One region of the Caloramator sp. ALD01 genome, then DNA from elsewhere that is predicted to be linked to it. Evidence: a T-box and tRNA genes for the amino acid it is inferred to sense, from the RefSeq annotation. Region 1 holds a T-box; the other regions hold tRNA genes.
The links. The T-box of region 1 lies ahead of serS (serine--tRNA ligase). A T-box ahead of a tRNA ligase gene usually reads a tRNA of that ligase, here a tRNA-Ser.

Region 1 (10,576 bases):
CTCATCTTAACCCCTCCCCATTATAATTATTGCCAAGTTTACTTTTTTTAAACAGGGGGGATAAAAATGAAATTAGATATGTTTATGTGTATTATATTTCTTGCTATAATGTCTTCTTTGGGGTTTGTATGTTTTGATATATTAAAACTAATAATATTTGTATATTTACTTTTTGTAGGGGTTAGGGGATTAAGATATAAGTTAAATATCAGAATAAAAAAGAGTAAAGTATTTTGTACCGCCTTTGTACTTTTGTTTTTTATGACCTTTTTAACTGGGTTTACCTATAAAAATCCTAAAAAACCAATACCGGTTTTAACCTATCATAGGGTTAATGATGAGGTTTATGATGCAAAGGTTCCAACTGTATCAGTAAAACAATTTGAAAAGCAGATGAAGTACTTAAAAAAGAGAGGATATCAAACAATCACAGAAAAGGAATTACTTGATTATTACAGTGGTAGAAAAATTAAACTACCTAAAAAACCAATATTAATAACTTTTGATGATGGATGGAGAGATAATTACGAAAATGCCTATCCAATACTAAAAAAATACGGTTTTACTGCGACAATATTTTTGGCAACGGGTAAAATAGGAGAGGATGAATATCTAACTTGGGATATGGTTAAGGAAATGTATTTAAATGGTATAGCCTTTGGAGGACACACAAGGAATCATATTAATCTATCTAAGGTGTATTTAGATACAGCAGAGAAGGAAATTAAATGGAGCTTTGAAGATATAGAAAAAAATTTAGGAGTAAAGCCTCTTTCTTTTTGCTATCCATATGGAGGAGGAGATTTAAATAAATCTATTCAACATATAGTTAAAAAGTCAGGTTTTCAAATAGCCTTTGCAAGTTACAACTATGGTATAAATATGGGGAATGTAAATATAATGGCGGTAAGAAGAATACTAATGCCCAGGTTTAATAAACTTCACAAGCTTGAAATGTTTCTTTTATTATGGTAATAATAAATTGATGTTGTAATTTTTTGAAATGGTGTTATAATATATATTAAAATAAACTGATGACGGGAAATAGTAAATAAGTTTAAAGTTTAAGAGAGCTGACGGTTGGTGCGAGTCAGTACTTTATCTTATTGAATCCATCCCTGAGGGTTTGCGATGAGCAAAACGGTAACCTCCGTTAAAGGTTTTAAGGTGGGCTTTTAGCCAATTAGGGTGGCAACGCGGAAGGTATGACCTTTCGTCCCTTTATAGGGATGAAGGGTCTTTATTTTTGTAAAAAATTTAAGTAGATTAATATAGAAAAGGAGGATTTAAAATGTTAGACCTAAAAAGAATAAGAGCTGAACACGAGGCTATAAAAGAAGCAATGAAGATTAGGGGTGAGGCATTTGACCTTGAAATGATTGATAAGGTTGTTGAGCTTGATGAAAGAAGAAGAAGCATTCTATCTGAAGTTGAAGTTTTGAAGAACAAGAGAAATACAGATTCACAAGAAATAGCAAAGCTTAAAAAGGCAGGCCAAAATGCAGATGAACTATTAAAGGAAATGAAGGAACTATCAGATAAAATCAAGGAATATGACGCAGAACTTAGTAAGGTAGAAGAAGAAATAAACTATCTACTTCTAAGAATTCCAAATGTTCCACACAAGGATGTTCCAAAGGGAGAAACTGATGCAGACAACGTTGAAATTAGAAGATGGGGAGACGTAAGACAATTTGATTTTGAAGCAAAGGCTCATTGGGATATAGGAACAGAGCTTGATATATTAGATTTTGAAAGAGCAGGGAAGGTAACAGGAGCAAGATTTACCTTCTATAAGGGACTTGGTGCAAGACTTGAAAGAGCAGTAATAAACTTCTTCTTAGATACACATATAGATAAACACGGATATACAGAAATATTCCCTCCATTTATGGTAAACAGAAAGAGTATGACAGGAACAGGACAGCTTCCAAAGTTTGAAGAGGATGCATTTAAGGTAACAAATGATGATTATTTCTTAATTCCAACAGCAGAGGTTCCTGTAACTAATATGTATATGGATGAAATATTAGATGGAAGCAAATTACCAATAAAGCACGTTGCATACTCTGCTTGTTTCCGTTCAGAAGCTGGTTCAGCAGGACGTGACACAAGAGGATTAATAAGACAACATCAATTTAATAAAGTAGAGCTTGTTAAATTTGCAGATCCAGACAATTCATATGAAGAATTAGAAAAACTAACTCGTGATGCAGAGGAAGTATTACAACTTCTTGGATTACCATATAGAGTTGTTCTAATTTGTTCAGGTGACTTAGGATTTACTGCAGCAAAGAAATATGATATAGAAGTTTGGATGCCAAGTTACGGAAGATATGTTGAAATATCAAGCTGTTCAAACTTTGAAGATTTCCAAGCAAGACGTGCAAATATAAGATTCAAGAAGGATGCAAAGGATAAGCCAAGATATGTGCATACACTAAATGGTTCAGGTGTTGCAGTAGGAAGAACTGTTGCAGCAATACTTGAAAACTATCAACAAGAAGATGGTTCAGTTATCATACCAGAAGTATTAAGACCATATATGGGTGGAATAGAAAGAATAACAAAGTAATTATAAAAATAGGAGTAGCAACTAAAAGGGCTACTCCTATACATTTATGCTATATATTTATCATTGCATAAAATGAAAGGTGATTATATAATAAATATTGTCGATGGGCAATTAAGACAAAAACAAAAAATAAAATTAAAAAGATGTTGACAACAAAGTAAGTCGCTGATATAATAATAAATGTCCGATACGGAGAGGTGGTCGAGCTGGTTTAAGGCACCGGTCTTGAAAACCGGCGTAGGGGTGACTCTACCGTGGGTTCGAATCCCACCCTCTCCGCCATATAAAAACTATCAAGTAGGCAACATGGAGAAGTACTCAAGTTGGCCGAAGAGGCGCCCCTGCTAAGGGCGTAGGTCGGGAAACCGGCGCGAGGGTTCAAATCCCTCCTTCTCCGCCATAAAAGCCGCACAGGGTGCGGCTTTTATCCTTCAAAAAAAGAATATGCGTCCGTAGCTCAGTTGGATAGAGTAGCTGGCTACGAACCAGTTGGTCGGGGGTTCGAGTCCCTCCGGGCGCACCAACAAAAGCCTTGAAGAGCATATCTTCAAGGCTTTTGTTATTGGTGGTTAGGTAAAAAAGCAAGCTTTTGACAACAAAATGACAACATATAGATATAATTTATGAAACACTTTAATTCTTAGAGAACAAAAGTATATAAGCACCTTTTGTTCTCTTTTTATTTTAACATACCTTCTAATATAGGTTTGCTTGGCACAGAAACTTCAGAATTGCTTGGAATGATGTAAACTTGATCTCCAGAGGTTAAAAGAGGAAAAATAATTATGCTTCCTGTCCATAAACCTATTTCATCCGAAACAAGGGTAAGTGGGAAACCATATCCTCCAATGCCTGCAATCCCAACGAATCCATCATAACCATCATAGTTCCCTAATAGAGAAGGATTTGGAAGATTTACTCCTGTAATTACAAGAAGGTGCTGTCCATTTTGTTGTTTTTGAACCATAGCTGAGCCAAATGTATTTTGCATAGAAGGATTTATAGGTTTTAATAAATTACAAGATGGCAGTTTAAGTGGTACGGGTACACATAGAACATCTCCAGGGAAAATTATATTTGGATCTGGAATATGAGGGTTATTCCAAATAAGAAGATCTATTGGAACCCCTATATTTTGAGCTATCTTTGAAAAGGAATCCCCTGATTTTATAGTATATTTTTCATATCCTATAGGACAGCTCTCTGGTACTCTCCCAACACCAGGTGGAGGCTGTATAGGTACACACAGCACATCTCCTGGGGATAATTTATTCGGATCTTTTATATGGGGATTTTCTACTATTAAAAAACCAACAGTTACATTAAAACGTTTTGCAATTTTCTCAAGTGTATCCCCTTTAACAACAGTATATCTTTGAAAACCTATACGACATCTTTCAGGAATTTGTGCACGTGTTTTATTATCGATATCATTTTTCAAAGTATCATCCCTCTAATTATACTTATATAATTAGAATATGAAAAAATAATTATATTTGTGCTAAAGACAAAATCTACCTTTTTATTATAATTATAATTTTGTTCTATCCCAACAACAAAATTTAAAATAATAGTAGTAATTCCTAATATAAAAGTAGTAATCCAAATGTTTTTATGAATTTTTTAATTTTCAAGTTTTGTTAGTATTAAACAGAGTATAGCAATTGATAGATATAATGGAATAAGTGCAGGAATAAAAATATCTTTTAAAAAAAGCAATATTGCACCTAATAAACAAATTATTGAAAATATTATTTTTATGATTGTAATGAACTTTTTCACCTTTTCCTCTCAACTTAAAAATTATCTGTTAATGAATCAATATATTCTTTTGCATCTTTTAAATCTGCTCCAGTAGTTTTCATATATAAATATATTGCTTTACTTTCTCTATTTGCTAAAATTAATTCCTTAATTTTAGTATTTAGGTTGTTTAGTTCTTCTTCGGTTAAATTAGATTTGCTTTTAGTGTAAGTCTTAATAAAGTTGAATAAAAAGAGAATAAAATTAATACCCCAAATAATACTTAAAAATATCTTTTTAGTTATCATAAATAGAATGGTACATATAAAAGAACAAATTAACATAATTATATTAATTTTTTGAGACAACAAAATCACTCCTTTCATATATATCTATGCAAATTATACAATAAATGTATAAAAAAGTATATAAAAATAAATTTTTCAAGGTAATAAAAAATAAGTATAATTTATATATAAATATAGGGAGGGATTAATATGGATAGAGAAAAAATGCTTTTAGAACTTGAAGAGTATTATGAAGCAGCAGGATTTAAAGATATTTATATCAACAAATTAAAGGATATGACAGATGAAGAATTAACTGAGCTTTACATAAATATATTTAATAATGAAGATAAAGAAATTCCATTTTAATATGATGGGGGATGATTATCATTAAAAGGGTAAACTATAGGAAATTAAAAAGAGATTTGTTAGACTATGTTGGACCATCTGGAATATGGCCACTTATAGGAAGTGTTGATAGTGCAGATGAAGAAGAACTTTTAGAGATTGCAGAAGAACTTGGATATGATGTGTCAGATTATATTTTAGAGGATGAAGATTTTGATGAGGATGAGATAGAGTGGTGAAAAACAGCCTTACAAAAGGCTGTTTTTATGTTTATGTATATAAGTAAATATTATTATTTGATGTTGAAGTAACAAAAGGGATTAGAATAAGATAAATGCAATGTGTAACAGCCTTTTAAAATAAGTATCTTATAGAAAAATGAGCAAAATAAGGTAAAACATCTTGAGATGTGAAAAATGCTTGTTATATGAGTAAATGAAATAGATATACTAATTGCAATTAATATTAGGATGAATATTTAAAAAGGGAAAGATGATAAAATGTAGAATATATAAATTATGAAAAATACATATAGAAAGGAATTAAAGATGCCACAGTTTATATACAATGGAGAAGTATTTGAATATAAGATAATAAAAAAGAAGAAAAAGACAATAACAATTAAAATAACAAGAGAGGGGGAGGTAGTTGTAACCTCTCCTATATATGTAGATGATAGGTATATTTTAAATCTTGTTGAAGGTAAAGCAGAATGGATTGTACAAAAACTGAAGGAAATAGAAAGGATAAAAAAAGATACAGGAAGTATAGAATATAAAAATGGAAGTAGAATAGAATATCTTGGAACAAAACTTATCCTATGTATTTCTGAGGATAATGTGGATAAGTTAAAGATTTATAAGGAAGAGGATAAACTATATATTAAATTACCAAAGGCAAAAGAGAGTTTTTTCACAGAAGAAATGTTAAAAAAAGAGATTATAAAATGGTTAAAGGAAGAGTCTAAAGTAGTGCTTAAACAAAGGGTTGAGTTTTTTAGTCAAAAATATAACCTTGTTCCTAATAGAGTAGTGATAAAAGAGCAAAAAACAATATGGGGAAGCTGTTCGAGCAAGGGTAATATAAACCTTAATTGGAGGCTTATACTGGTTCCACTTGATGTGCTTGATTATGTTGTAGTACACGAACTTTGTCACCTTAAGCATCACAACCATTCTAAAAAGTTTTGGGACTTGGTTAAAGAAATTATGCCTGATTTTGAAAAGAAAAAGATGTGGCTTAAGGAGAATGGGGGGAGGCTTTTTAGTTATTAACCTGAAATCCATTAAAAATACTAAAGTTTAAATAAATCTAAACGGAATTGGATGAGTTATTAATATATAACTATTATATATAAAATGTAAGGTGTAATATTTAATATTTTTTTCTTATATACAAAAATAAATTTTGTAGCCGTTGCTACAGAATTTATTTTTTATTTATGCTATTTTCAAAATAATAAAAAAATTATAAGGGGGTTTGTTTATGATTAAACTTATCGGTATTTTAATTATCATCATTGGTTTTATTCTAAAATTAGACACTATTGCTGTAGTTGTCTTTGCAGGAATTATAACTGGACTTGTTGCAGGAATGTCATTTAATGAAATTATGAAGACTTTAGGTAGTGCCTTTGTTACAAATCGTTATATGTCAATATTTATAATTACTCTACCTGTAATAGGTTTATTAGAGCGATATGGATTGAGGGAGAGAGCAGCATATTTGATAAGCAAGATAAAGTCAGCTACAGTAGGAAGATTAACATCACTTTACTTAATAATTAGAACATTATCAGCTATGTTTGGATTAAGAATAGGTGGACACGTTCAATTCATTAGACCTTTAATACTTCCAATGGCACAGGGTGCAGGTGAAAGTCGTTATGGTGAAATGCAGGACGAAGATAAAGAAACAATAAAAGGTCTTGCAGGAGCTGTTGAAAACTATGGTAATTTCTTTGGACAAAACTTTTTTGTTGCATCTGGTGGCGTACTCTTAGTAGTTGGAGTTATGAAGGAATTAGGTTACAAGATAGAAGCAATTGATGCAGCAAAGGCAGCATTACCTATTGCATTAATAATAATGGTAGTTGGTACTTTACAATTTTTATATTATGATAAGAAGTTCGATATGAAATATAGTTCAAAAATGAGAATAAAAAATGATATAACTAAAAATGTATAAATTGGGGGGATAAATATGTTAAAAGATACTTTAACTGAATTACTATATGTATTTTGTGGTATCATAGCATTTTATTCAGTTTATGTAACACTAAAGGATAAAAGCCATCCATCAAGAATTCCGACAGCATTATTTTGGGGTATTTTAGGAGTAATATTTTCATTTAGCAGAATAGGAATGTTGTGGGGAAATAAAAATATTAAAATTGACGATACAGTGATAGGATATTTGATAGTTTTACTTGCTGTTTTATCAGCTCTAAAATTAGTTAAGTATAATAAATTTAATGAATCAAGTAAAGAATTTAAGGCTGAAATGGCAAATAAAATTGGAAACAAGATTTTTATACCTGCCTTAGCTTTAGCAATAATAGCATTTATAGTTGCTCAATATTGGACAAAACAATTAGGCTCATTAGTTGCATTAGGTATTGCGGCATTAGTAGCACTCATAATGGCTATGGTTGTAACAAAAGGCAGCACTAAAGAAGTGGCAGAGGATTCAAGAAGATTATTAGAACTTGTTGGACCAGTTAGTATGTTACCACAAATATTAGCAGCTCTTGGATCAGTGTTTACAGCAGCTGGAGTTGGAACTGTAATTGCAGATGGTATTAAAGGATTTGTACCACAAGGAAATATTTTAGTTGGAGTTATAGCATATTGTGTAGGAATGGCTTTATTTACAATGATAATGGGAAATGCTTTTGCAGCTTTTGCAGTTATAACTGCTGGTATAGGTGTACCTTTCGTAATTGCTCAAGGTGCAAATCCAGTTATTGCTTCAATGTTAGGACTTACAGCGGGATATTGTGGAACATTAATGACACCAATGGCAGCAAACTTCAATATTGTGCCAACAGCAATTCTCGAGATTAAAGATAAAAAGTATGGTGTTATTAAATATCAAGTACCGGTTGCAATTACTATGCTAATAATTCATATTATATTAATGTATGTATGGGCATTTTAATATTAATTTCGATATGAGGTGATTATATGAAAGTTCTTATTACAGGATTTGAACCTTTTGGAGGAGATGTCATTAACCCATCTTATGAAGCAGTTAAGATGTTAGAAGATAACATTGATGGTGCTGAAGTAATAAAAGCAGCTATTCCTGTAGTTTTTAAAAAATCAATTATTGAACTGGAAAAACTTATTGAACTACATCAACCAGATATAGTGATATGTGTTGGGCAGGCAGGAGGAAGATATGATATAAGTATCGAAAGAGTTGCTATAAATGTAGATGATGCAAGGATACCAGATAATGAGGGGAATAAACCTATTGATGAAAAAATATTTGAGGACGGAGAAAATGCTTATTTTTCAAATCTTCCTATAAAAGCAATGGTTGAAGAAATAAGGAGAGCCAATATACCTGCATCTATTTCAAATACAGCTGGAACCTATGTGTGTAACCACATAATGTATGGTCTAATGTATATAATAAATAAAAAATATCCTCATATAAGAGGAGGATTTATACACGTTCCATTTTTGCCAGAACAGGTTATAACAAGAGCTAACACACCTTATATGAATTTAGATATGATTTCTAAGGCATTAATGTTAGCTATAAAGGCTGCCATAAATAATAAAGATGATAAAAAGAATTCTGAGGGGACAATATGTTAGTTCAATACTCATATAAAAAATCTACTTTTATATTGAGACTTAGTAATTTATAATAACACAAAAAACCTCAGTACTTGGTATTCCACCAAATACTGAGGTTTTATCATACCCTAAACTTCCCTACAAGTTCATTCATATTTTGGCTCATATTGTTTAGAAGTTGAACAGATTCTGCAAGTGTCTCTGAGGATCTGCTCATTTCTTGAGTTGAAGCTGCAATTTCTTCAGAAGATGCTGAAACTTCTTCAGCGACAGCTGAGGCAGATTCAATCTTATTTATTATACTGTCCTTACTCTTGTTTAATTCCTCGATTGAATTAGTTGTTGTAACTATCTTAGGTGCTATTTCATCAACAGAAGTTGTAATTGATTTAAATGACTGTAGTGCAGTATATATCTTATCCATTTGATTTTCAAGTTCTTTCTTCATTACATCGGTTGTATTAACCATAGCATTTGTTTCATTATATACATCATAAACAAGGCTTGCAATATTTGAAGAGGAGTTTTTACTCTGTTCAGCAAGCTTTCTTATTTCATCTGCAACAACAGAGAAACCACGACCTGCCTCTCCAGCACGAGCAGCTTCGATAGCAGCATTTAAGGCAAGTAGGTTAGTCTGTTCAGCTATGTTGTTTATTAAAGTTGTAATTTCATTTATCTTTGAAACATTAGCCCCAACTTCCTGTATCTTTTCAGTTAGTTTATTAAAGGATTCATTTACGCTTTCAATAGATTGAATAGCATATTCCATATCGCTGTTACTACTATCTGCCATTTGTTTTACATTGTTTGTGCTAACATATACATCCTTTATTAATTCTACAATTCCTTCAAGTTGAGTACTAAACTCAAAGATTATATTAGTAATATCTGATAAATCTTGAGCTTGGTTTATTGTACCCTGTGCAACATCATTTGTTGCAGATTCAATATTTTGGCTTGAGGCGTGTAGTTCTTCAGATATAGATGATAAATAATCAGTTTGCTTACCTATGCTGTCTGCACTCATCTTAATATCCTTAACAATGTTAAGAAGTGTATTTCTCATATGTTCAATTGATTTTGCTATTTTACCTATTTCATCAGCTCTTTCTAAAAGAACGCTTGGAGTTTCTTCAGTTAAGTTTCCTTGTGAAATTACCTCAAGCTTTTCAACAGCAGTTTCTATTGGTTTAGTAATTGATTTTGCAAGAAGCATAACAAGGAAAGAACCAAGTATTATAAATGCAACTGTTGTTAATGCTATTCCTACTTGAAGTGTTGTAAGTTCCTTTAATATTTCCTTCTTTTCAATCATAATACCAACAGACCAATTTGTTGATTTTATTGGGGCGTATCCTACATATTTACGAACACCTTGATATATATACTCTCCAGCCCCTTTTTCTCCAGCTATCATCTTTTTAAATATATCTGCAAGTTCTTTAAGGCTCTTATCTTGTTTTGCTTTTTCAATGGCATTAAATTTATCAAGTACAAGTTGTCTATTGTTGTGAGCAATTATATTACCTGTTCTATCAATAATAAATGCTTGTCCGGACTTTCCAAACTTTATATCATTTGAATAATTACTTATCTCATTTCCATCTCTTGCGGCACTAATACAGCCTATAACTTGTCCCTTATCATTTTTTACAGGAACAGTATATAAAACAAGTATACTTCCATCAACTTTACTAATTATAGGGTCTGATATGTTGCTTATTCCCTTCATTGCCTTTTCAAAACTTTCTTGTCCAGCAATGCTGAAGGAATTACCATCTGTATCGGTTAAGTTTCCCTTTGCGTCGACA
Region 2 (10,576 bases), on a different contig from region 1:
GCAATGTCGCAGGCACAGTGACCGTTACTTATATGATATAAATTTTTATCCTTAATTTCAACTAAATTAGATAAGTTTTGTACATAAAGGCTGCTCTGTTCGTTTCTTTCTATAACCTCTTCGTTAATAGTATTACTTGTTTCGGCAAAAATAAAATAACACATATAATCACCCCTTTTGTTTTATTAATTATATATTACCAAAAAAAATTATTAAAGTAAAGTAATTGTCGTTATAATTGTGTTTATTTTATTATTAACATAATTTATAATATCTTTGGGTGATGTTATGGAGTATTTTATGAATGAGGCTATTAAGGAAGCAAAAAAATGCCTATATTTAGATGAGGTTCCAGTTGGTGCTGTGATTGTTAAGGATGGGAAAATAATAGGAAGAGGACATAATTTAAGGGAAACTTTAAAGGATGCAACAGCCCACGCAGAGATAATTGCAATAAAGGAAGCCTGTAAAACGTTGGGTGGATGGAGGCTTATTGACTGTGAAATATATGTAACTTTAGAGCCCTGTGTTATGTGTGCTGGAGCGCTTGTAAATAGCAGAATAAAAAGGCTGGTTTTTGGAGCCTATGATAAAAGATTTGGTGCCTGTGGAACACTTTATAATATAGCCTACGATGAGAGATTGAATCATAGGATAGAGGTTATAGGAGGAGTGCTTTCTAAGGAGTGTGCAGAACTTTTAAGTAATTTTTTTAGAAAAAAGAGAGGATTATAGTTCCTCTCTTTTAATTTGCATTCTGTTATTAAAGAAGGTTTTATAACCAAATAATAGGAATATAATTACGCTTATTGATACACTACCTAAAATACCAAGCATAATAGCAATTTGATATTCTATTGCAACTAAGGGCGAAGAGCCTGATAGTATTTGTCCCGTCATCATACCAGGTAAAAATACTATTCCCATTCCAACCATCGAGTTTATAGTAGGTAGTATTGCAGAATCAAAGGCATTATCTAATATTGGTTTGCAGGCGTCTTTAGGAGATGCACCGAGCATTAGTGAACATTCAATTACATCAACTTGATTTTTAAATCCATCAATTAATTTGTTTATTCCAAGGCTTATTCCTGTCATAGAATTGCCTATTATCATACCAGCAAGAGGAATAAAGTATTGAGGATTATACCAAGGCTTAATGTTTATGACTATTAAAATAAAATAAAACAGTGTAAATAATGTTCCAATTAGCATAGAAAAAACAACTACTTTTTTAAGTTCATAAGAAAGTTTAGTTTTAGAACGTTTTATTATGTTTTGTATTGCAAAAATCTCCATAATTGATATTACAAGGAGGGTTATAAAAGGATTTGGATTTTTTAATATATATGTTAGAATATATCCTGTTAAAATTAGTTGTAGAGTCATTCGAGTAGTAGATATTATTATTTCCTTTTCTCTATTTAAGCCTCTCCTTTTAACTATCAAAAGAAGAATTAGTATAAACAGATAGGCAGATAATACTTGCATTATTGATAATTTTACAGCTCCATTCAAATAAATCATCTCCTTTTAGTTATTTCAATTATGTGGTCAGAGTATTTTTTTGCTATTTCCTTAGAGTGAGTTACCATAATAAGAGTCTTATTATTTTTCTTTACATATTCTACTACATAATTAATAACTAAATCCTCTGTATTTTCATCAAGGGCAGAAGTTGGCTCATCTAAAAGTATAACTTCAGGGTTCATTATAAGTATCCTAATTAAACAAACCCTTTGTTTTTCTCCGCCAGATAAATTTTCAGCAGGTTCATTTAGGTTTTTATTTACATTAAATTTTTCTAAAAGATTTTCTATCTCTTTAATATCATAGATTTCAGACTTAGAAAATTTTTTGCCTATTAAAATATTATCCAGTATACTTCCCTTATATATAATAGGAGTTTGTGGAAGCATAACCACTCTTCTTCTTAAATCAATTGGGTTGTATTGGTTTATTTCTTTTCTGTTAAAATATATTTCCCCCTCATCAGGGCTTATTATGTTATTTAGCATTTTAAGTAGGGTTGTTTTCCCGCTACCACTTTCCCCTACTATGCATGTGACGGAGTTTTTGTTTATATTAAGGTTGTCAATATATAATATATCTTTATATTTAAGATTTTTTATTTCAAACATAGTTTTATCCTCCTATTTCATTAATAAGTTCTAACGCCTTTTCTTTTGCTTTTATAAGCACATCTTCACCTTCTTTAGTAATAGAGTAGTATTTTCTGATTTTTCCGTTTACGTTTTGTTCCTCTACAGATAGAAGTCCCTCTCTACAGAGGGTGTGAAGAATTGGGTATAATGTTCCAGGGCTTATATCATATCCGTGGTGTTTAAGTTCCTCCATAATCCAAGAACCATAAAAGGGTTTCTTTTTTGCGTGGTAAAGTATGTGTATTTCGATAAAGCCAAGGAAAAGTTTGCGTAATATTTTGCTATCCATTAATAAACACTCCTATCTAAATTCGTTATCGAAAATCGATAATAAAATTATATCATTATTGAAAAAACAATACAAGTTAACTAAATATAAAATGTTGACATTAAAAAATAATACATATATCATATTATTTAGATGGAGAGATGGCAGAGTGGTCTAATGCACACGACTCGAAATCGTGCGTACGGGTAACCGTACCGTGGGTTCAAATCCCACTCTCTCCGCCAAGATTTAATATTTATTAAAATTATTTTTTAAATATGCAAATAATAGGACGACAAAATTGTCGTCCTATTATTTTTTTTGTCGATGTTAAATTAATGTAATACAAATTTGGAATAATTTGCGAACGATTATATATACTCATCGTTTTAAAAATATAGTATAAATACAATAAAGGAAAAAAATGAAAAAGGAGGGATGAATTAATTTTATTCAATTTAAAAAATAAATAAAGGGGGATCGATATGAAGATGAAGAAATTTATTAGCTTCACGCTGTCTGTTGCTCTTTTGTTTTCAAGTTTAATGCCTATGACGAAGGCAGCAGAAAACAGACGTGCAAATCAAGAAAATTTGGTACAAAAGTTTAAATTGCAAAAGCATCTTAAAAACTTTAAGGAAGTTGATGCAAGAAGAGCATTAATTCAGAAGTTTGGTAATGCATCAATAGTTGATGACAATTTTGACAATATGAAACCAGAACCAAAAGAAAATGACAATGTAAGGGTAATAGTTGAATTTGATAATCCAACTGCATTGGATTTGGCAAATTCAAAAAATGTAAGTTTAAAAAACAATAAACAGTTAATTGACGATGTAAAGGCTAATCAAACAAAACTTATATCTCAAATTAGTAAGTATGGTAAAGTTAGACATACTTATCAAAGTGTTTTAAATGGTGTTAGTTTAACTGTTAAGTATAGAGACATAGATGCAATTAGAAAGATTAAGGGAGTAAAAAAGGTAACAGTTGCTAACAAATACTATCTTGATATGTCAACAGCTGTTAATATTACAAACTCACCAACTGTTTGGAACGAACTTGGATTTAAGGGTGAGGGAACTGTTGTTTCAATAGTTGATACAGGAATAGACTATACACATAAGGATATGAAGCTAACAGATCCAACAAAGGCAAAGCTTAGTAAAAATTCAATAACAGAAGGACCAGGTAAGTTCTTTACAGATAAGGTTCCATACGGGTATAACTATGCAGATATGAATACAGACATAATTGATAAATCTGGTAGTATGCATGGAATGCATGTTGCTGGTATAGTTGCTGCAAATGGTGAAATTAAAGGTGTAGCACCAGAGGCTCAAGTTCTTGCTTTAAAGGTTTTCTCAAATGATCCAACAAATGCTGGTGCCTTTACTGATGATATTGCAGCAGCAATTGATGATTCTGTAAAACACGGTGCTGATGTAATAAATATGAGTTTAGGTTCATCAGCAGGGTTTGTAATGCCTGATGACCCAGAACAAAGAGCAATAAAAAATGCAACAGATGCAGGGGTTGTAGTTGTTGTTTCAGCAGGTAATTCATATTACTCAACTTATCCATATGTAGCATATGCACAGGACCCAGATACATCTATAGTAGGTTCACCTGGTTTATTCCCAGATACTATACAAGTTGCATCATCAGAGAATACACATTTAAGACTTCCAGCTTTAACATATGTATTAGGCACTGAAACAGGTGATATGGGTTATACTATATCAGAAATTGATCCAGTTGGAGTATTAAAGGGAGAATATGAACTTGTTTATTGCAACTTAGGATTGCCTCAAGATTTTGAAGGAAAAGATTTAACAGGAAAGATTGCTTTAATAAAAAGAGGAGCTATATCTTTTGTAGATAAGAAGCTAAATGCACAAGCAGCAGGTGCAGTTGGTGTAATTGTATTTAACAGAGATGGAGATAATTCATATATTAATATGGCGACAGACCCATCAGTTAAAATTCCTGCTGTTTTTATAAACAATGCAGATGGAGTAAAGCTATTAAACAATATAGAAAATGGTGTTAAGGTTAAATTCCAAGGGAAGCAAGCAATTGCACCAAATACAAATGCTAATAAAATGTCAGATTTTTCATCTTGGGGTCCAACACCTGATTTGAATTTTAAACCGGATTTAACAGCACCAGGAGGACAAATCTATTCAACTGTAAATGCAAATAAGTATGAGACAATGAGTGGTACATCGATGGCAGCGCCTCATACATCAGGAGCTGTTGCACTTGTTGTTCAATACCTAAAATCAAAGAATATGGGATTAACTCCAAGGGAATTTGTTGAACTTGCAAAGAGATTATTAACAAATACAGCAGAGCCAATGATAGATAAGGCGGTAGGATTACCATATTTAACAAGAAAACAGGGTGCAGGATTAATTAAGGTAGATAAAGCAATAAGGACAAATGTTACAGTAAGTACTGAAGGTGGAAGAGCTGTTGCAGCACTTAAGGAAGTATCAAAGGAGACAACATTTAAGTTAAAATTAACTAACTTTGGTCAAGAAACTTATACATTTAATTTAGTAGATAAATATGGTGTTTTAACTACTTATCAAAGAAATGGTTTATTATACCCAAATGCTATGAAGCTTACAGGTGCATCAATTTCATTTAGTGAAAATGAAGTTACAGTTGCACCAAATGAAACAAAAGAGGTAACAGTAACTTTAAATGTACCTGAAAGTGCACCAAGTAATATATTTGTTGAAGGTTTTATTAGTTTAATAGAAAAGGATAGCAAAAATCCAGAAATAGTAATGCCATATATGGGATTCTATGGTGAGTGGGATAAGGTTAGAATTTTTGATGCACCAATGTGGGATGAAAATTCATATTATGCCCAAACAACATTAGTAGATCCAATGGGATACTATTTAGGAGTTGAGGGATATAATGAAGAATATGATATGCCAATTATAAATCCAAAATATATTGCAATTTCACCAAATGGAGACTCTATGTTAGATGGAGTAATGCCTCTTGTTTCTTTCTTAAGAAATGCAAAGGAATTTAAGATTGAGGTATTGGACTCCAATAAGAATGTTTTAAGAACTATTTCTTATGATAAGAACATTAGGAAAAATAGAGCAAGTGAACAATTGCCAGCTAAGTACAATTTTGATTGGGTATGGGATGGAATGCTCTATAACGAGGAAAAGGATGAATACTATGTAGCACCTGAAGGACAGTACTATATAAGACTTTTAGGTAAAGTTGATTTTGAAGGAGCAGAATGGACAGAACTTACAATGCCTGTAAAGGTTGACTTAACACAACCTGAAGTTGAAGTTTTATCAGGAGATAAACCAACAGGCTTAAATAAGTATGACTTGGAGTTTAAAGGCAATGACAATTTAGGAATAATGTACTACTTAGTTGCTGTAAATGGAAACTATGATAATATAGTAGAATTCAAGCCAACAGATGAACTAAAATTATCTGTTGACCTTGAAAATGGAGTAAATGTAATTGAAATAGTGGCAGTTGATTATGCAGGTAATTTCCAACTTAAGAGAGTAGAGGTGGATAATTCACTAATTAAATTCAATGTTGATAGAGTATATTATACAAATCAAAATGATGTATCAATTCAGTATACATTTGATGACTCTATTAGATATTTTGTAGATGACGTTAAGGTATTCTTTGATGGAGAAGAGTTAGAGGCTAATAATAAGCTTGAATTCAAAGAATTAGCAGAAGGAGAACACAAGTTAGTAGTTAGAGCGTATGCACATAATTCGCTTATAACAGAAGGCGAAGTAAAGATAGTAGTAGATACTACAATGCCAACCATAACTCCAGGATACAGTGGTTCAATGTTTAACAATAGAGAAGTATTGCTTTCAGGTGAAGTAAGCGAAATGGTAAAGAGCCTAAAGATTAATGGGCAAGAAGTACCTGTAGAACTTTGGTATATGTTTGATGGAGATTCAGATGAACCAAGATTAGCTTATATGTATTTTACACAAGTAAATTTTGAAAAGGACGGGGTAAATAGAATTTATGTTGAAGTAGAAGATTTAGCAGGTAATAAGAATAGCTATGCATATAAGGTATATGTTGATACAACTGCTCCAATACTTGATCTTGAAGGAATTAATAATGGTAAAGTAAAGGTATCAAAGGATGTAGACAAATACACTGTTAAACTAAATGTTTCTGATGAGGTATTTGGATACAGACTTTATGCAAATGGAAATCAAATCGCCTATGAAGAGAGCGAAGTTGGAAATGGAGTATCGAAGTCATATACTTATGATGTTAAATTGAAGGATGGAGTAAATAAAGTTACATTTAGAGCAGTTGACCTATTTGGATTTGAAACAGTAAAGACAGTTGAAATAATTAAAGATAGCAATGCCCCTGTAATTGAAATAACAAGTCCAGAAAGTAACGCAACATTTGAAACAAAGAAGGTTACTTTAAAGGGAAGAGTTACAGATAATGATAAGATTGAATGGGTTAAGGTTAATGATGAAGTTGTAAAAATAAATGAAAACGGTGAATTTGAAAAGGAATTAACATTTAGTGAGTATGGTCAATATGAAATCGTAGTTACAGCAAAGGATGAGGCAGGCAATGTATCAACTAAGACTGTTAATGTTAACCTTGTTAAACCTCATATAGTTTCAATTGAAGTAACTAAAGATAAAAATGCTGTAGAGAGAGGAGAAACTGCACAATTTAAGGCAGTTGCAAAATACTCTGACGGTAGTGAAGCGGATGTAACAGATACAGCAGTTTGGTTAAGTACAGCTGGAACAGTTGAAAAGGGATTATTTACAGCACCAAAGGATTCCTCAGGAAATGTGACTGTTAAAGCTTCATTAGAAGGTGTTGAAGCTACTTCAAATATTGAAGTTAAGGTGCCAGTTGTAAAGAGTCTTGAATTAAAGGCAGATAATTATACTTTCTTATTTAATAATACAGCTAATTTAACAGTTACAGCAACTTATTCAGATGGAACAGTAAAGGATGTTACTTCAGAAGTTAATTATGTAGTTTCCGATTCATCTTTGATTAGTTTAACAGGAAACAAGGTAAAGGGATTAAAGCACGGAGAAGTTAAAATATATGCAACATTAGATGGAGTAAATTCAAACGAAATAAAACTAAATGTAATAAAACCAGCAGAAGTTATCAAGAATATAATTAATGTAATAGCAAGCAAACTTAATATAAGAGAGAGTGCGACTACAAATAGTAAAAAACTTGGAACATTTAGCTATGGAGCAGAGGTTGAATACCTTGAGGTAGTAAATGGATGGTATAAGATTATATACAATGGTGATATAGCATACGTTTCAGCTAAATATGTAAAACCAACTACAAAGACTATATACAATAATGATGTAAAGGAAAAGAAGGTAACAACAACAATTGCCTTGAATGTAAGAAAAGGAGCAGGTGCAAAATATAGTAGATTAGGAACTATAAGAAAGAATACACAGGTTACAGTATTAGAAAAGGTAAATGGATGGTATAAGATAAATTACAATGGTAAGATTGGATATATATATGCTAAATATACAAAATAATTTTAAAGGGTTAGCGTAAGCTAACCCTCTTTTTTATCGAGGTTCCATAAAAGACAACTACTAAATTTGATAACTTTTTGAAATATTATAAACATTGATATAGAAGGATAGAATTAAATAGTGTAGAATATATTTTATAGAGAGTAGGCGGTATCTTTATTTATGTAATATAAATAAGAGGAGGGCGTTTATGTTTAAAACGGATATTGAAATTGCACAGGAGGCAAAGCTTTCAGACATCAGGGAAATTGCCAAAAAGCTTGATATTACAGAGGATGAGATTGAACTTTATGGAAAGTATAAGGCAAAGGTTGACTACAACATTTTAAAGAACAAAAAAAGTAGGAACGGAAAGCTTATTTTAGTTACGGCGATAAATCCAACTCCAGCAGGGGAAGGAAAAACAACAACTTCAATTGGACTTGCAGATGCTCTAACAGTACTTGGTAAGAGAACTGCAGTTGCACTTCGTGAACCATCTCTTGGACCTGTATTTGGAATAAAGGGAGGAGCAGCAGGGGGAGGCTACTCACAGGTTGTTCCAATGGAGGATATTAATCTTCACTTCACAGGTGACTTCCACGCAATTGGTGCGGCAAATAATTTACTTGCAGCAATGCTTGATAATCATATATATCAAGGGAATGAATTAAACATAGACCAAAGAAGGATTACTTGGAGAAGATGCGTTGATATGAATGATAGGCAGCTAAGGTTTATTGTAAGTGGGCTTGGAGGAAAGGTTAATGGCGTCCCAAGAGAGGATGGGTTTGATATAACTGTTGCATCAGAGGTTATGGCAATATTCTGTCTATCAAAGGATATAAATGACCTAAAGGAAAGATTATCAAGAATAGTTGTTGCATATAATAGAGAAGGTAAGCCTGTTACAGCGGGGGATTTAAGGGCACAGGGGGCAATGGCAGCACTTTTAAAGGATGCCCTAAAGCCTAACTTAGTTCAAACATTAGGAGGTACACCTGCCTTTGTTCACGGAGGACCATTTGCAAATATTGCCCACGGATGTAATTCAATAATGGCAACTAAGATGGCTCTTCATCTTGCAGATTATGTTGTAACGGAGGCAGGCTTTGGAGCAGACTTAGGTGCGGAAAAGTTTATTGACATAAAGTGCAGAATGGCAGGTCTTGAGCCAAGTGCTGTTGTTATTGTTGCTACGGTAAGGGCCCTTAAGTATAACGGAGGGGTTTTAAAGGATAAGTTAGGTGAAAAGAATCTTGAGGCACTTGAAAAGGGACTTCCAAATCTTTTAAAGCACGTTGAAAACATAACACGAGTATTTAATCTTCCTGCTGTTGTTGCCTTGAATAGATTTCCAACTGATACAGAGGAAGAAATTGAGCTTGTAAAGGAAAAGTGTAGAGAGCTTGGTGTTAATGTTAAGATATCAGAAGTTTGGGCAAAGGGTGGGGAAGGCGGAATAGAAGTGGCTGAGGAAGTACTAAGATTAATAGAAGAAAAGAATAGCAGTATGAATTTTGCTTATGATTTAAATATGCCAATAAAGGAAAAGATTAAGACAATAGCAAGAAGAATATATGGTGCTGAAGATGCAGTGTTTACACAGGATGCAGAAAAGCAGATTGCAGAACTTGAAAAGCTTGGATTTGGAAACTTGCCTATTTGTATGGCAAAAACTCAGTATTCATTGAGTGATGATGCAACAAAGCTTGGAAGACCAGAGGGATTTAAGATAACAGTAAGGGAAGTATATGTTTCAGCAGGTGCTGGTTTTATAGTTGCAATTACTGGAAGTATTATGAAGATGCCGGGGCTTCCTAAGGTTCCTGCAGCAGAAAAGATAGATGTAGATGAAAATGGCAGAATAACAGGACTTTTTTAGGAGGGATAGCTTGATACTATATGGGAAACAGGTTGCAGAAAAGCTTTCAGATGAAATAATAGAGGAAGTTAGGAGTCTTAAGGAGAAGGGTATAGGACCAAAGCTTGCAATAGTTAGAGTTGGAAGAAATGAAGGTGATTTATCCTATGAGAGGGGAGCGTTAAAGAGGGCAGAAAAGCTTGGTATAAAGGTTGAGGTCTTTGAATTAGAAGAAGGCGTAAAAACTGAGGATTTGATAGAATGTATAGACAAGATAAATAATGATGCTTTAATACACGGAATACTTCTTTTTAGGCCTCTACCTAAGAATATAGATGAAAATAAAATAAAAAACTACATAAATCCAAACAAGGATGTGGATTGTATAAATCCTATAAATGTAGCAAAGGTTATGGAGGGGGATAAAACAGGCTTTGCTCCTTGTACTCCATCGGCAGTAATAGAAATATTAAAACATTATGGCATTGAACTTAAGGGTAAGAATGTTGTGGTAATAGGAAGGTCAATGGTTGTTGGTAAGCCCTTATCTATGCTTCTACTCAATGAAGATGCAACTGTTACAATATGCCATTCAAAAACACGAAACTTAAAGGAAATAACAAAAAAGGCAGATATGCTTATTGTTGCCATAGGTCGTGCTAAATATATAAATAAAGAATATGTAGGAGAAAATACAGTTGTAATTGATGTTGGTATT
Region 3 (10,576 bases), on a different contig from region 1:
AATAACGATATCAACTATTTCCTTCTTTCCGTTTGCAACAGCCTTAACCTTTCCACCACCAACAGTTGCTTCTACAGTTTCTTGTTCAAGCTTTGCTCTCATTTCTTCTATTTGCTTTTGAAGCTTTTGTGCCTGCTTTAGTAAATTGTTCATATTTCCACCCATTGGGGGCATTCCACCTTTAAACATATAAAAACCTCCCTTAATTCACTATCATTTTATTATATTCATTTTACCTTCTTATTGTACCAGTTAGTTTCTGTAAATTCAATCACATATTCTGTATAATACAATCTAAAAACACCCTTAAATCATCTATGTTATTCTTTAAAATACTATAAATTACCCTGTCATCTATATCTATATACATATGCACTATTCTATTTCTAAATTTAGCCATCAAGAAAAATTTATCTATATATTCCTTAGGAATAATACCATTTCTATATAATGCTTCAAAGCTATCTCTGTTACTCTCAATCTTTGCCCACTTATTTCTTGCAACTATATGATTTGATATATCAAGCATTGCTTCAATTGATGTTTGAAGTAAATACTTTGTGCTATAAATATTTCTAAAATCGCTTAAGAATTCCTCTTCTGATAGAAGTCTAAGCTCTTCTAATTTATTTATATTATCCTGCAGAAAAGATAACTTAACTAAAATTTTATCTCTATCAATATTAAAAATCATTTCTTCATCACCTTAACCCCTATAAAAATAATCTTTATAGAAATTGTTTATAAAGTATATTTCATCTCTATATCTTTTATAAACATATTCCATATAATCACATAACCTATTAAAATCCCTTACATATATTTCTCTTCCCTCATTTATGGCCTTCTTCTGCAATGTAATTGGTGCCTTTTTTAAATTCACTAAATCTATATCCTCAAACTTTATTATATCTGAAATACTTGCTTCTATTTCAAGCTCAGTCACAATATCAACGTCTTTATTAAATAATATTGCAAAATCTATATCACTATCCTCCCTTTGAAACTCTGTTCCGTAAGAACCAATTACAAAAACAGCATCTACTTCATCTCTATCTTTAAAGTACTCTATAAGCTCTGATATTTTTAATTCTATATTAACCATATAATCACCTACTCCATAACCTCAACTAAATCCTCACCTAAAACACTCTTTACCCTGTCTATTTCATCCTCCATAGGGTCTCCTAATATTCTAAATTCAAATTTAACATCCTTCTTTAAAACCTTTGAGAAATATTCTTCAACTACCTTTTTATTTTCTGCCTTTTCAAGGTTATCCTTGCTAAAGGAATACTTTTTATCAAATCCTACAACTATCTTATTGCCTTTCGTTTCTACAACATCCCCAGGCTCAAGATATGCATATATTATCATCTTTTTATTTGCCTTAAGTAAGTTTAATACATCGTGCCAGCTTGCTCTAACTTCATTTATAGATACATCAAGTACAGGAAGTTCTGATAAAGCCATTTCCTTTTTGATTGGTTGCTCTTCTATTCTTTTAGCTACATTAGGCTTTTGTTTTGGTGTTTGTATCTTTGGCTCTGTGCTTTGTACGATAAAGCTTCCTTCCCTTATCTTTTCCTCTAATGTATTTAATCTTGACATAATAGTTTCAACAGAAATATCATACTCCCTTTTACAATATCTAATTACAGTCATCTCAAGGAGTATTCTCCATTGATTTGTAATCTTTGTTGAATTTTCTGCCTCAACAAATAGATTAACAGCCCTCATTATTTCCTCACTTCTTAGCTTCCTCGACTGTTCAACCAATCTGTTTATTGTATCCTTGCTTAAATCAAGTATTTCTTCAGGATTTTTACTAACCTTAGCAAGCAGTAGGTTTCTAAAATGCCTTGTCATATCTTTAATAAACTGAACTACATCCTTACCACTTAATATAACCTCGTCAATCGTCCTTATTGCCCCTTCTATGTTCCTATCAATCATAAAATCCACAAGATTAAAAATATGTTCATTGGATGTAAGTCCAAGCATTTCAGAAACTCTTTGGTATTCAACCTTACCATCAGACATTGCAATTGCCTGATCTAAAATAGAAAGTGCATCACGCATTGCTCCATCTGAAACACGAGATATAAGTTCAAGCGTGTCGTCATCACAAAGTGCTCCTACTTGCTGAACAACATTTCTTAATCTTGAAACCATATCCTTTGTTGTGATTCTCTTAAAGTCAAACCTTTGACATCTTGAAAGTATAGTAGGGGGTACCTTTTGAGGATCTGTTGTAGCAAGTATAAAAATAACGTGTTTTGGTGGTTCTTCTAAAGTCTTTAAAAGGGCATTAAAGGCACTTTGTGAGAGCATATGAACTTCATCTATTATATATACCTTATATCTTGCTCTATGAGGTGGATATTTCACATCCTCAATAAGTTCCCTTACATTTTCAACTCTATTGTTTGATGCAGCGTCTATTTCAAAAACATCTATTAATGTTCCTGCATTTATCTCCCTACACATCTCACATTCATTACAAGGTTCTGCATCAACTAAATTTAGACAGTTTACAGCCTTTGATAATATTTTTGCCGTTGACGTCTTTCCTGTTCCACGAGTTCCACAGAATAAATATGCGTGAGGAATTTTATTTTGCAATATTTGATTTTTAAGTGTTCTTACTATATGTTCCTGCCCTACAACTTGGCTGAAGTTTTGTGGTCTAAACTCTCTATAAAGGGCTTTGTACATATTATCACCCCTTAAATAATTATAACCAATTATAGTAATTTAAAAAAGTATAAAAAAAAAGCCCTTAAGGCTATTTTTTAAGACCGTGCACCTTACTTCGATGTAAGCCTACAAGCGTTACCTGAGCAGTAAGCTCCAATCAGGCTTACCCGCGGCACACGAAAGTGTTCACTTACCGTTGCTTCCTTCCGGACCTGGCGGGGTTCATGAATTTCCGTTGCGCAGGACCCAATCTTCAACACCACTTACCCAGGTCAGTCCCTACATGCTTACACCTAGGTAAGGAATTCAACCCTGCTATAGCGGATTGCAGGTTACAGGGCACCGCTACCTCCCCGTCTAGCACGGTCATGGCGGAGAGAGGGGGATTCGAACCCCCGATACGGGTTTTGTCCGTATACGCGATTTCCAGTCGCGCGCCTTCGACCAGCTCAGCCATCTCTCCAAGTGCTGACTATTACATTATATATATTTTATTACGTTATGTCAAGGTGAGATTTGTCAGAAATATTTGTAATAAGCTAACAAAAGGCGACAGGCACCTCTTGTTAGCTTATTTTAGATGCTTTAATTTTGCTTCAACAACCTCTTCAGCAACTTTCAATAGCTCCTTTATTTCATCAGATGCTAAACTATAGTGAATATTAAGCCCAACCTTCTCTCCCTTAACTACACCAGCATCCTTTAATATTCTTAAATGCTGTGAAAGATTTGATTGACTAAATTCTATATTTTCATTAAGTTTACATACACATTCTGGCCCATCTGCTAAAGATTTTACTATTTTATATCTTATTGGATGTCCTAATGCCTTAAATATTTTAACAATCATTTCTTCCTGTGTCACCTTTAACACCCCTTATTCTGTAGTTAATAATATTATAATTCTCTAAACAAATATATGCAAGATATAAGTAAAAAAGGGCATTTATGCCCTTCCAGTTCTTATATTATTTATAAAGCTCTCTGGCATTCCTGCCTCCTCCATATCCTGTGCAGCCCTTTCATAGTCGTATGGTACATACATTATTTCAACCTTAAGTTCATCATCTGCATCTATAATAATATAATTTGCATCTGGTCTTCCGTTTTTAGGTTTACCTACACTACCTGAGTTTATAAGCATTTTATTATAATATCTTTTAAAATATGGCACGTGTGTGTGTCCACAAACTAAAATATCGTATCCTATTTCTCCCATAACCTCTTCTGCTTCCTTTGAATTTTCCTTTAAATATTCATTTATCTTTCTTGGGCTTCCGTGAACAAATATAAACCTTCTATCTCCAATGCTAAGTACTGCCTCCTTTGGAAGCTCTCTTAAAAATCTCTTATTTTCCTCAGTTGTGTTTTCTACTGTCCAGCCAAGTGATATTCCAGCATTTTCAGCATCCTTAGGATCTGGGTAATCACATCCACAAACCATTCTCTCAAATCCAACTGCATCATCGTAGTTACCCATAATAGTTAATATATTTTTCCTTCTGATAAGTTCAATTACTTCGTTTGGATGAGTTCCATAGCCCACAAGGTCTCCTAAACATACTGTTAAATCAACATCTCTTCTTTCTATATCCTCTAAAACCTTCTCAAGAGCATATATGTTGCTGTGAATGTCAGATATAACTGCTATTCTCATATTATCACCTCTTAATATTATTTAATTATATAATAATGTATAAATATGTTACCTGTAAAGTTAATTTAGTGTTAAAAATTTCTTATTATAAATATATTATTTCCATAAACTATTGTACTAATAAGTATAAAGTATTATAATATTCATATCAAATTAAGGAGGGGGAAAAATGAAGGACAAGAAAAAAATGGCTGTAGAATTTATTATTCTATTTGGCATTATAAGTGCCTTAGGTGATATTACCTATGAAGGTGCAAGAAGTGTATATGGTACATATCTTGCATCATTGGGTGCAACAGCAACAATAATAGGATTTATAACAGGACTTGGTGAGTTTTTAGGTTATACCTTTAGATTGGCTTCAGGATACTTTGTTGACAAAACAGGAATGGATTGGCCTATTACTATTCTTGGATATGCCCTTTTACTATCAGTTCCACTTTTAGGTTTTTCTAATACTTGGAAGGTTGCCGCAATATTTGTGCTATGTGAAAGACTTGGTAAAGCAATTAGAAGCCCTGGAAAAAGCTCAATGCTATCCCACGCAACAAAGCACGTAGGAACTGGTTTTGGATTTGGTATTTTAGAGGCAGTTGACCAGCTTGGAGCACTAATTGGACCTCTTGTGTTTACTTTTGCATTAACACTTACAGGAACATATAAAGCAGGATTTAAATTTATGCTAATTCCTGCACTTTTAACCATCGGCTTTGTAATATTTGCAAGAATTAGAGTTCCTAATCCAAAGGAACTTGAAGAGGATATTAAAACTGAAAAGAAGGTTGACATTAAAAGCAATAAAGCTTTATATACTGAAAAATTTATAAACTACTCCCTATTCATCTTCTTTAGTATAGTTGGTTTTGTTAATTTCCCTATACTTTCTTATCATTTCTTAAATAAAAAGATAATATTAGAGGGGGTAATCCCTACACTATATGCCGTTGCAATGGCACTTGATGGATTGTTTGCTCTTATCATCGGAAAATACTATGATAAAAAAGGCTTTAAAGCTCTTATGTTTGTGCCTATCCTTTCAGTAGCCCTTGTGATTTTAGGTTTTTCTAAAAATATGTACTTTGCTGTAGTATCTGTTATGCTTTGGGGTATTGTAATGAGCATTCACGAAACTATACTAAAGGCTGCAATTGCTGATATAACAACTAAGGATATACGTGGAAGAGCCTATGGTATTTTTTATACAATATATGGTATATCAATGCTAATTGGAAGTGTTATAATGGGTTATTTATATGAAGTATCCACATTATCAATAATTATGTTTGCTGCAATATGTCAATTAGTTGCCTTTATATTCTATTTTAGGTTTAAACAAAGTTTACAAAAGTAATCTATATTTTAAACAGTATTCTAAATCTTAATGAAACCTAAGTTATTCAGACTGTTGACAAACTTAATTGTTCGCTAAAATCTAAAAAGCCCCATCAAAGAATTTATTAACCATTCCTTTGTGGGGCTTTTATTACAAAGTATTTTATGCTAAAGCCTTTAAATTCTCAATTATAGCATCCTTATCAATATTATTATCCTTCTTTACTACCTTACCTTCCTTTGTATAATACAATGTAAGTGCCTCAACATCTCCCAATCTTGCAGCAAGTGTAGCATTCTTATAAACATCTATCTTAAATACCTTTAACATATCTCTATATTCCCTTTCAATATCTTCAATAACCTTTAAGCTTTCTCTACTCTTTTCATCAATTGGAGACCATAGATAAATAAGACCAATTTTATCCTTTTGCATTATTTCGTTTTCAAAAAGTTCCGATTCTGCTACATACTTTTCTGCCATAATTCCTGCTATTGCACCATCACCTACTGCTGTTGCAACCTGCTTTATAGCCTTTGCCCTCACATCTCCTGCTGCAAAAACTCCATCTATATTTGTCTGCATATTCTCATCTGTTATAATGTATCCGTTCTTATTCATATTAATTTGTCCTTTGAAAATTTCTGTATTTGGTTCATATCCAATAAATAGGAAACAGCCATCAACAGGAACTTCAATTAAATCCCCTGTCTTTACATTTTTTAAAATAACCTTATTTAATCTTTCTTCTCCTTCAAAGGAATGCACCATTGTATTCCAAATAAACTCCATTTTAGGATTATTCATAGCCTGTTCTTGTGCTATTTTATTTGCATCCATTATACCAACATCGTGAATAACAGATACAATAACCTTCTTTGCAAACTTTGTTAAGAATATTCCCTCCTCTATCGCTGCATCTCCACTTCCTATAACCATAACTGTTTTATCTGTATAATAGGCAGCATCACAGGTAGCACAGAAGGAAATTCCCTTATCATATAAAAAGTTTTCTTCATTTTGTGCCTTTGTTAATCTTGGCTTTCCTCCAGTTGCAATTATAACTGCCTTTGCGTGATATATAACTCTAAATGTCTCAAGTGTTTTATCTTTTCCTTCTAAATTTACAGCCTTTACATCTGTCTGCTTAATTGTTACTCCAAACTTTTTTGCCTGCTTTGTAAATAGGTTCATAAGCCCTGTTCCTGTTTCTCCTTCTGGAAATCCAGGATAATTTTCTATTTCGCTTGTATAAGTAGCAAGTCCACCTAAAAGTGATTTTTCAAATAATATTGTTTTAAGCCTTGCACGTCCACAATAAATTGCTGCTGTAAGCCCAGCTGCTCCTCCACCTATTATGGCAACATCATAATACTCGTGTTTTTTCTCCATACTTAACCCTCCTAAAGATTAGGCTCGGTTACCCGAGCCATATATTACATAAAGTATTTAACTAACAGCTTACTTCCTATAAATGCTCCAACAAATATGAATATCATAAATACCCAGCCGTGTAGTGACATTGAAGCAACTCCACTAAAAAGAGCACCTATATTACATCCAAAGGAAATTCTTGCACCATATCCCATTAAAAGTCCACCTATTATTGCAGCTACAACCTGCTTCCAAGACTTAATCTTTTTAATCTTAAATTGTGAAGCAAGAAGAGTTGCTAAAAAGGCACCAAATATAATACCTAAGTTCGATACACTATGTGCATCCATCCAAAAACCTGCCTTAATGGCTTCTGCGTGTGCTTTTTGTTGGAAATAGAACCAGCTTTCTGGGTTTCCTCCTAATACCTTATATATCCAAGCACCCCAATAGGAGAATGGTGTTGTTACACCCCACGCTTTACCAGTTGACGCTAATAAACCTATATTTAAAAGTGCTAATATAACTGCACCTGATGTATAGCTCCAAGGGTCCTTTAACAGCTTCTTGTAATAAGGATTATCTTGAATTTTCATTTACATCCCCCCTCCTTAAATATCTATATAGGTGACTATTTTGTTTTTTCAATATATATCTCCCATTGACCATCATCAACTTCTTCAATTTCTACATTATATCCTTCTTTTCTTGCCCACTCCGGAACGTTTTTTACAGCACAACTGTGATCAATTTCAACTATTAGTATATCTCCAACCTTTAGAGTTTCCATTTTCTTTTGAGTCTTAAGTAGTGGTACAGGACAAGCTTCTCCTAAACAATCTAATCTGTATTCTGCCATAGTAATCTCCTCCTTATTATTCATTTACATTTTTATTGCCATACCAATCTGCCACAATGTATATTACAAATAACAATCCAAATTGAATAAGTATTGCAAGTGGCCAACCTAATACATTTGGTAAAAATACTGGTTTTGTTTTTGAAATTAAAGCTTTTGACCACCATCCAAAATCGTGTGCTCCCCAAAGTGAACCTATTATAAAGAACACTAAGGACAGCCATTGCATCATAAAGCCTTCTCCAACCCTCATAAGTGTACCTGATGCACATCCACCGGCTATAACCATACCTATACCAAACATTATTGCTCCTATTGCTGTATGAATTCCAACTGGTGAGATATTACCTGGTATCTTTGCTGGATCCTTTAAAAATGCAGCATATTGAATTGATGCAAAACCAACTGTTGCTGTAGCAATTGCAATAATTACAGCCTTAGTTAATGATGTACTTCCTGTTAAAACAGGATCCCTCATTGAAGCTGTAAAGCAGAATCTTGACCTTTGCAAAGTATAACCTAATGCAACTCCAAATGTCCACATAAGTGCAGCTTTAGGTGATTGATTTGCAGCAAAGAAACCTATTCCTATAATTGCAATAAGTAGTGCTACTCCAAAAGGAATTTGGTTTACCTTTTTCTTTTTTGTCTGTGCCCTTGTTGAAGTTTGAATTTTTGTTTCTCCCACATAAATCCCCCCTTATTTGTTAATTGATTAACTGTTTTATTTATAGAATTTTCTTTACATTTATAATTATAATATATTTTGTTAATTTTTTTGTCATTAGTAATTTTAATACTATATTAGATTTTCTTATGAATATATAAATAATTTAGAATAATTGAAATTAATAATAGATTAATTATATAATAGATATAGATGCGATATAAGGGGTTGTTTGAGATGAATATACAAAGTTTAATTTCTTTTAGGGAAACTGTAAGACAAAACAGCATATCAAAGGCATCAAATAAACTCCATCTAACTCAATCGGCCTTAAGTCAGCAGCTTCAAAATCTTGAAAAAAATATCGGCTGCTCACTATTAATTAGAAGCAATAAAGGGGTTGAGTTGACAAAGGAGGGGGAAATTTTACTTGAATATGCTGAATCAATAATAAGTCTATATGAAAATATGCTATCAGACATAAACGAATCACTACATAATAAAATAAGTGAAATTAAAATACTAAGTTGCAATATAGTAGGTGAATACCTCCTTCCCTGTTCAGTTTATATATACAAAACAAAACATTCTAATATAAAATTTGATATTAAAATCGAAAATACCAAAAAGGTCATAGAAGGAATTCAAAACAAGATAGCAGATATAGGGTTTATAGACAAGCCTTTTGTAAGTGATGAAATAGAGAGCAAGAAAATTTGTGCCAATGATTTAGTTTTTGTATATAATCCAAAAAAATACAAGATACCCGACAACAAAATAAATTTAAGTAGATTATCCGAAATTCCATTAGTACTACTATCTAAAGATAACGGTATAAGGTATATAATAGATACTTCTATTAAAGAAGAAAATATAAAGATTGAAATGGAGTTAAACACAATAGAATCAATAAAGGCATCTATAGTTGCAGGAATGGGTTCATCAATACTGCCTTATACATCTGTAAAATCTGAAGTTCACGCAGGCATACTTTCTGCCATTCCTATAGAAGGTATGTCCTGCCTCTGCGATATTTACTTAATCTATAGTAAGGACATCTTAAATAAAAGCTATGTAAAGGAATTTATTGAATTTATACTTAAGCACGGAAAAGAAACCTTCTGCTAAAGCTTAGTTATCCTTATATACCATATCCCAGCATTATCTTCTATATCAATTCTGCAATTATAGTTTTTAAAGGCCTCTAAAATACCCTGTTGTGTACAGCTATGGTCTGTAACAATGGTTATAGATTCATAGCTGTTTAAATTTTTAAAGGCTATTTTTGCTTTAATTACAGGTATTGGACAAAATAATCCTATACAATCAATTTCACTGTTCATTTTAACCACCCTTTTTTTCAGTGTTTATTTTGTTATAATAATATTGTAGCAAATTAATAGGAGGTAAGAAATGAACCAAAGAGAATTTTTTAATAGACTTGCACCTATTTGGGATGAAATAACAAAACATGATGAAAAGAAAATAGATAAAATACTAAAATTAATAGATATAAAGGATAATTTAAATATACTCGATGTTGGCTGCGGAACAGGAATTCTCGAATCCTTTCTTTTAAAATACAATCCAAATTCCATAACTGCAGTTGATATATCCGAAAAGATGATAGATGTTGCAAAATCAAAGTACAATTATAGTAAAATAAATTTTATAGCACAGGATATAATGGAACACAAAGGATTGTATGATTTAATTATAATATATTCTGCATATCCTCATTTTTCCGATAAGAATGCCCTTATTAATCATCTTTCAAATATGCTTAATAAGGGTGGAAAGCTTGTGGTTGCCCATTCTGATTCAAGAAAAAAGATAAACAGTGTCCACAGACGTCATCAGGAGGTTAAGGAGGATAGGCTTCCACCTGCAATTGAAACAGCAAACATATTTTCAAAATACCTTTATGTTAATCTTGTTATCGATAACGATGAGATGTATATAGTAAGTGGAATAAAATAAGGAAAC

Region 2: it encodes a tRNA-Ser, which carries the amino acid that the T-box ahead of serS (serine--tRNA ligase) is inferred to sense. The anticodon was not compared.
Region 3: it encodes a tRNA-Ser, which carries the amino acid that the T-box ahead of serS (serine--tRNA ligase) is inferred to sense. The anticodon was not compared.

What each region holds. Positions count from the first base shown of each region.
Region 1 covers NZ_AXAA01000033.1:5,616-16,191, forward strand. Annotated here, with positions in the region: gene A3M9_RS0110460 (hypothetical protein) at 1-5, opposite strand, end outside; gene A3M9_RS13740 (polysaccharide deacetylase family protein) at 67-975, shown strand; T-box leader at 1,026-1,224, shown strand; gene serS (serine--tRNA ligase) at 1,292-2,575, shown strand; tRNA gene A3M9_RS0110475 (tRNA-Ser) at 2,767-2,857, shown strand; tRNA gene A3M9_RS0110480 (tRNA-Ser) at 2,884-2,975, shown strand; tRNA gene A3M9_RS0110485 (tRNA-Arg) at 3,022-3,098, shown strand; gene A3M9_RS14275 (LysM peptidoglycan-binding domain-containing protein) at 3,255-4,016, opposite strand; gene A3M9_RS0110500 (hypothetical protein) at 4,372-4,686, opposite strand; gene A3M9_RS14675 (hypothetical protein) at 4,816-4,974, shown strand; gene A3M9_RS0110510 (hypothetical protein) at 4,986-5,192, shown strand; gene A3M9_RS0110515 (M48 family metallopeptidase) at 5,472-6,227, shown strand; gene A3M9_RS0110520 (DUF969 domain-containing protein) at 6,442-7,140, shown strand; gene A3M9_RS0110525 (DUF979 domain-containing protein) at 7,156-8,112, shown strand; gene pcp (pyroglutamyl-peptidase I) at 8,139-8,780, shown strand; gene A3M9_RS0110535 (methyl-accepting chemotaxis protein) at 8,884-10,576, opposite strand, start outside.
Region 2 covers NZ_AXAA01000020.1:26,538-37,113, reverse strand. Annotated here, with positions in the region: gene A3M9_RS0108855 (hypothetical protein) at 1-164, opposite strand, end outside; gene tadA (tRNA adenosine(34) deaminase TadA) at 301-735, shown strand; gene fetB (iron export ABC transporter permease subunit FetB) at 730-1,518, opposite strand; gene A3M9_RS0108840 (ATP-binding cassette domain-containing protein) at 1,524-2,141, opposite strand; gene A3M9_RS0108835 (PadR family transcriptional regulator) at 2,146-2,454, opposite strand; tRNA gene A3M9_RS0108830 (tRNA-Ser) at 2,589-2,678, shown strand; gene A3M9_RS15025 (S8 family serine peptidase) at 2,919-8,015, shown strand; gene A3M9_RS0108820 (formate--tetrahydrofolate ligase) at 8,206-9,879, shown strand; gene A3M9_RS0108815 (bifunctional 5,10-methylenetetrahydrofolate dehydrogenase/5,10-methenyltetrahydrofolate cyclohydrolase) at 9,890-10,576, shown strand, end outside.
Region 3 covers NZ_AXAA01000035.1:863-11,438, forward strand. Annotated here, with positions in the region: gene A3M9_RS0110675 (YbaB/EbfC family nucleoid-associated protein) at 1-189, opposite strand, end outside; gene A3M9_RS0110680 (DUF86 domain-containing protein) at 272-694, opposite strand; gene A3M9_RS0110685 (nucleotidyltransferase domain-containing protein) at 707-1,105, opposite strand; gene dnaX (DNA polymerase III subunit gamma/tau) at 1,114-2,718, opposite strand; RNA gene ffs (signal recognition particle sRNA large type) at 2,802-3,066, opposite strand; tRNA gene A3M9_RS0110695 (tRNA-Ser) at 3,070-3,163, opposite strand; gene A3M9_RS0110700 (helix-turn-helix transcriptional regulator) at 3,272-3,565, opposite strand; gene A3M9_RS0110705 (metallophosphoesterase) at 3,647-4,357, opposite strand; gene A3M9_RS0110710 (MFS transporter) at 4,527-5,708, shown strand; gene A3M9_RS0110715 (FAD-dependent oxidoreductase) at 5,853-7,082, opposite strand; gene A3M9_RS0110720 (YeeE/YedE thiosulfate transporter family protein) at 7,127-7,660, opposite strand; gene A3M9_RS0110725 (sulfurtransferase TusA family protein) at 7,696-7,923, opposite strand; gene A3M9_RS0110730 (YeeE/YedE thiosulfate transporter family protein) at 7,940-8,611, opposite strand; gene A3M9_RS0110735 (LysR family transcriptional regulator) at 8,828-9,718, shown strand; gene A3M9_RS0110740 (sulfurtransferase TusA family protein) at 9,715-9,933, opposite strand; gene A3M9_RS0110745 (class I SAM-dependent methyltransferase) at 10,004-10,570, shown strand.